2 regions of the Sporosarcina sp. P19 genome follow, and region 1 is predicted to be linked to the other one. Evidence: predicted binding sites of a transcription regulator. Region 1 holds the regulator's gene; the other holds the start of a gene.

What was found. The regulator CtsR, encoded in region 1, represses protease genes until heat stress. The targets are predictions, from matches to a motif close to ATGGTCAATAAAGGTCAAACA.
Region 2: a site for CtsR is predicted at 1,500-1,520, ahead of clpP (ATP-dependent Clp endopeptidase proteolytic subunit ClpP). Genes of this name have one in related genera too.

The regions. Positions count from the first base shown of each region.
Region 1 is NZ_PDYR01000006.1:154,087-157,134, forward strand. It holds gene mcsB (protein-arginine kinase McsB) at 1-449, opposite strand, end outside; gene CSV74_RS08920 (UvrB/UvrC motif-containing protein) at 439-990, opposite strand; gene CSV74_RS08925 (CtsR family transcriptional regulator) at 1,002-1,472, opposite strand; gene bioB (biotin synthase BioB) at 1,797-2,798, opposite strand; gene CSV74_RS08935 (biotin transporter BioY) at 2,798-3,048, opposite strand, start outside.
Region 2 is NZ_PDYR01000001.1:23,864-26,911, forward strand. It holds gene whiA (DNA-binding protein WhiA) at 1-164, shown strand, start outside; gene CSV74_RS00130 (HPr family phosphocarrier protein) at 213-470, shown strand; gene clpP (ATP-dependent Clp endopeptidase proteolytic subunit ClpP) at 819-1,415, opposite strand; tRNA gene CSV74_RS00140 (tRNA-Arg) at 1,647-1,718, shown strand; partial or broken gene CSV74_RS16725 (ArsB/NhaD family transporter) at 1,982-2,318, opposite strand; partial or broken gene CSV74_RS16455 (ArsB/NhaD family transporter) at 2,378-2,485, opposite strand; gene CSV74_RS00155 (metal ABC transporter solute-binding protein, Zn/Mn family) at 2,737-3,048, opposite strand, start outside.

The DNA.
Region 1 (3,048 bases):
TTCACTTCAAGTTCGCTATCTACTCGATCAGCGTGTTCATATGCCTGATCTATTTGAAAACCCGGATAAATACATTGAATGCGAATATGATCTTCTTCATTCACCATAATACTAATTGTTTCGTCTTCGGACAGTAAAACGGATCCATGTTTTTTAGGATTGATCAACTGTGGACTGACTAAATGTTTCTCGACTAAAATCTGGCGTTCAAGCGGAGACAAATCTTCCATTGTGATGCCTGTAAAATGATGGTTCTGCATCGTCTCGACTGCCTGATCCAATGCTTCGCTAACGTCGTTCGCATCTTCCTGCGAGGCACTTATCGGAAATGGATAATCTTGTAAATTACGAGCTAGCCTGATTCTTGTGGACAAGACGATGTCAGCATGCTCACCTTCCGCCACCATCCAACCTGTCAGTTCCTGTTTGATGAATTTTTTAAATGACATGTTGATCATCACCTCCATCGGACAGTTGCTGTTTCACTTGGTTCGCCTCATCACGCAAAGTTGCCGCTTCTTCAAAATGTTCGTTTTCTACAGCTTCCCGCATTTTCATACGGATGTCTTCAAGCTTCTTCTTTAAAGCAAAACGTTCATTAAGTGATACGGGAATCTTTCCACGGTGTTGGGTATGCCCATTATGCAGTTTGGCAAACACTCTTGGCAGTTGCCCCCTGAATGTTTCATAACATACAGCGCAACCAAACTTCCCGATATCGAGGAAACGATGGAAGGTCAAATCGCAATTCGGACATTTCGGACCATCCGGTAATCTTTCATCGGCTTTTTGTTCCGGAAATAACTCTGAACCACCTAACCAATGTGCTAGAAATTGTTGAATTGATAACGGTTCCTGATCCGGACTGAAAGAAAATGTTTGTGAGTAAAATGCACATTTATCACATAAATGACGCTCTATTACATCATTTGATGTTTCCTGTTTAAACACTACAGTAGCTGGTCTTTCTTTACAGTTTTCACAAAGCATTGAAATTCACCTCATTCTATCTCTTCATAAATTAATGTAACTAACATAGCGCGAAGAATACGTGAACGTAACGCATCCCGCTCAGGCAACATATAACGCAGAGTAGCACGGCCTACTGCAGCAAGCATCAGTTTAGCTTCACGTTCTGTAATGACTTCTTCTTCAATTAAACGGATAATGACATCTTCCGCCATAGTAGATGACGCTTCACTCTCTAAAATCTCTAACGCTTGTTCAAGTAAGTCCTTGCGGGAGTTGGTACGTACCCTGTAAATCCGGATGTAGCCTCCGCCTCCTCGCTTAGACTCAACAGCGTAGCCTCTCTCGACGGTAAACCGGGTTTTGATCACGTAATTAATCTGTGATGGTACACATTGGAATTTCTCAGCAATCTCATTTCGTTTGATTTCAATAGAAGCGCTATCTTCCTCTTCTATAATCGACTTCAAATATCCTTCTATAATGTCAGAAATATTACGCATCTCGTCACCTCTTTTCGCTCGTTCATCTAGTTGACTTTGACTATCTTTGACTTGATTGTATCGCAGAAATCAGGCAGGATGCAATTCATTTGTTTGTATGTATACATGATTACGTTAAAAGGAAACCTGTTGCTAGGTTGTCACAACAGGCTATTAATTATTCAATTAGTCACCGAACAAAAACAAGACGAATACTTTTCACTTACGGCCAACTACTGCAATCCTCCTAAATAGAATTCTGAATGAATAGAAAAAACTGAAGAACAGATCCACATAGCGGATTGTCTTCAGCACAAGGTATACGTATATTTACTCATTCTCTATTTATATAGTGATAGGTTCTTTGCGCAACGGTTCGAGATCGACTACGAAGCCCATGTCTTCAAGCATTTTTTGATCTTGATCATTTTCTTGACCGGCTGTTGTGAGATAGTCACCGATGAAGATAGAGTTTGCAGCGTAGAGGCCTAGTGGCTGCAGGCTTCGCAAGTTGACTTCACGTCCACCCGAAATACGAATTTCTTTGCTAGGGTTGATATAGCGGAATAGGCACAGGACTTTTATGCAGTAGCGTGGATCCAGTTCTGATGTCCCTTCTAATGGTGTTCCATCAACTGCATGCAGGAAGTTCACAGGTATTGAGTCTGCGTCCAGTTCGCGTAGGCTACGCGCCATGGAGATGATATCTTGCTTTGTTTCCCGCATGCCAACGATGACGCCTGAACATGGAGATATGCCCGCTTCTTTGGCCAACCCTACAGTGTTTACACGATCATCGTATGTATGCGATGTAGTTATACTTTCGTGATGCTCTGCGGATGTGTTCAAGTTGTGGTTGTAGCGATCTACGCCCGCCTCTTTCAAACGGGTTGCTTGGCCTGGCTTCAAAATACCTAGGCAAGCACATACCGTCATTCCTTTGTGTTTTTCTTTTATCTGCTTAACAGAATCAATGACTATGTCCAGTTCACTGTCACGCGGTCCCCGTCCACTTGCTACGATGCAATAGGTGCCCGCTTTATTAGCGGCAGCACGTTCTGCACCTTCTAGTATCTCTTCCGATTTCATCATCGCATACTTTTCGACAGGTGCTTTTGAAATGATGGATTGTGCGCAATAACCACAGTTCTCCGGACATAATCCTGATTTCGTATTGATGATCATATTCAGCTTTACCTTATTTCCGAAGTAATGTGATCGAATCGAGTACGTCGCGTGCAGTAATAATAGCAAATCTTCATCTGGGCTATTCAATATTGCGAGTGATTCCTCATCAGTTACTTCATGCCCTTCCAGTACTTGAGTAGCCAGCCTTTGGTAGTTCATTATAGCGTACGCCTCACTTTCAAGTGTTTTGAGATTCTAAACGCGAATATGCCTGACAGTACAGCCAGAATTAGATCTTTTGGCAACGGAGGCATCATCCATAGCCATGCGATCTTGTAGGTAAACACGTCTGGTGCAGCAGCCCACATCTTGTACGCAAAATACATCCAGCTTGTGCCTACTATATAGTTGATTGCCGTAGCGACCAGTGCCGCGGTTATATAAGCAGGCATGGTCTGACTTCGCTCGA
Region 2 (3,048 bases), on a different contig from region 1:
ATCAATTACCGGATCGTCTGCAAGAAATTGCTCAATTACGTGTTACGCACCAAGACGTGACGCTAAAGGAGCTAGGTGAACTGGTAACGGGTGCACCGGTCAGTAAGTCGGGTGTCAATCATCGTTTGCGTAAGATTGAAGAAATCGCAGATCGTTTACGTTAAATAACTAGTAGATCCTTCATGAGAAGAGGAAGAAAAGGAGCACACACTATGGTAGAAAAAACAGTAAAAGTAGGAATTAAACCTGGTTTGCAAGCTAGACAGGCGGCGTTATTTGTACAGGAGGCCAATAAGTATACGGCTGATATTTATTTGAAGAAGGATAATCGTCAGGTGAATGCGAAGAGCATTATGGGGATTATGAGTTTGGCGATTGCGAAGGGGACGGAGATCACGTTGATTACGGACGGGATTGATGAGGATTTGGCTCTTCAGAATTTGGCTGATTTAGTCGAAGTTGAGCAGTGAGTCGGATCGTGTTGAATATGGGTGGCGATGACCTTTTTAGGTTTCGTCATCTTTTTTTGTTTTTTGGAATAAGGGAGGAGAGCGACCCGTTGATCTGCGTTCCAGGTGGACGCTTTCCCATGGGCGTGGCCTTGAGCCGCTTCCTTCGCTTCGCTACGTCCAGGGTCTCAAGGCGCACGCTAATCCATCGGGAGTCGCCCCCTGGAACGCAGATCAACTAGCTGTCTCTTTCTGGAGTTAGAGAGCTGGTACATTTGTGTGGTGAAGATAAACCCCAACCCCATATAAAATACAAAATAAAAAGGTTGTCGCGGAAGGCCATTTGGCTTTCCGGACAACCTGTTGTTGTTATTTCTTTTCGATTTCGCTGCGTTCTAGAACGTGGTCGACTAGGCCGTATTCTTTAGCGCGTTCGGCAGTCATGAAGTTATCGCGGTCTGTGTCTTTTGCGATGACGTCGATTGGCTGGCCCGTGCGATCTGCTAGGATTTGGTTTAGTTTTTCACGTAGGTGCAAGATGCGTTTTGCGGCGATTTCGATTTCAGTTGCCTGACCTTGTGCGCCACCTAGTGGTTGGTGAATCATTACTTCTGCGTTTGGCAAAGCGTAACGTTTACCTTCTGTACCAGCTGTTAGCAAGAATGCCCCCATAGATGCTGCCATACCTACACAGATTGTGCGGATGTCTGGCTTAATGTATTGCATTGTATCGTAGATTGCCATACCTGCTGTGATACTTCCACCTGGGCTGTTGATGTAAATGGAGATATCTTTATCTGGATCTTCAGCTTCTAGGAATAGCAGTTGTGCAACGATAGAGTTGGCTACGTTGTCGTCAATGCCGCTACCCAACATGATAATACGGTCTTTCAATAGACGAGAGTAAATATCGTACGCTCGCTCACCACGGTTTGTTTGTTCAATAACTGTAGGAATTAGATTCAATTAGACTTCCTCCTTTAATTACTTCATAATATTCGTTCGGTTGAAATCATTTCGTATTTCAACTATAACTGTATTTTACCTATTAAGGTCAACAAAGGTCAAATCATTTGCCTTAAAAATACACATTGCTTTTCATTATATTCTACGATATAATGGAAGATGTCTCTTACAGAAGAAAAGCTTTTTTCTGTAGTGGAGTAGTTATAGTTAAAGCTTGATACTACACGTTTAGTCCTCGTGGTGCAATGGATAGCACGTGAGCCTCCGAAGCTCAAAATGTGGGTTCGACTCCCGCCGAGGGCATCAAGGTTCTATCTTAAACAACGATTGTTTGTCATGGTCCATTTGGATCGTGCATCCAATCGTTGTTTTTTACGACATTGGAAAGATATAAATAGAACACACTCGATGAGAAAAAGTGTAAGTAATCTCATTGAGTGTGTTCTTTTTTAATAAGTTATATTCATTTTGTTTACTTTTTCCTATGAATAAATCATCGGTAGAAATTCAGAACCGAAGTAATGCTCCGGAGATAAACATGAATGTTTGTGAGAGTTAGGTAGTGTTTACATGGGGGTGAAGCACCAATCCCCAGCGTTCCTAATTTCAAGAAACCGATAGCCACCATAACCCGTCAGCGTAATCAGAAGCGTAGGCACAGTCAATACACTACCTAATACCTTCATGAAGTACGCACGCCCTTTAACAGCAGCACATGCAACCAAAGCAACGCCGTCAGCGAGCCGATTGGTGTCATCTTCAGACCTAAATCACATTCGCATAAATTAACGCCTCCCGCACATTAGGTGGTACCGCTGCGATGAACCGCATACTAATCGTAGCAGCATGCAAGCCGTGACTTGATGTCTACTCGATCAAGCCAGTCAGTACAGACCTCAATCCTGCTACTCCAGCAACAAGCAGGATGACTAGTAAAAACATCCGTACGCTACTTCCTTTGGCAAAAACGCCATATGTAATGCAGACCATCCAATTGAGAGGTTACGCGGTTGCCAAATAACCCAGACTAGCGTGAGTAGAAATATAGTAGAAGCTAGTATTATTTGCATAGGTTCTCCTATTGACTACTTTCAATAGGAGGAACCCGCCATAACTTCAATAATTGCAATAGAAATTAATCGCCAATCGTTTTTAAGTAACGTTCCATTTGTGTAGCATTTATAAAATACTCCTATATTTTTTTGTCTCTATAACATATAAGTTTAGACTTACATGTTCAATACTTTTATATACACAAATAAAAAAGGAAGCCACAGGGGAGTGTGGCTTCCTTTTTATCTCGAGTTGGTTGACCGGGAAATTATCGTTCTTTGCTCAACTCATCATGAATGAGATTCATATTGTAGTTTAAGTATTTTACATACGTATCGATCTCGTCACCAGGGTTACCGATTTCGTCAGAGTAGATCTTCTTTTCAGCAATTGGAACGCCAGTCTCTGCAGAAACAGTTTCCATTGGGCGAGAGTCTACGTTAGATTCTACAAATAATACAGGAACTTTGTGATCTTGGATATAATGAACGAGTTCTTTGATTTGCTTAGGTGAACCATTCTCTTCCGTATCGATTTCCCAGATGAATGCTTCTTTCAAACCATAGTGGTCATTCAAGTA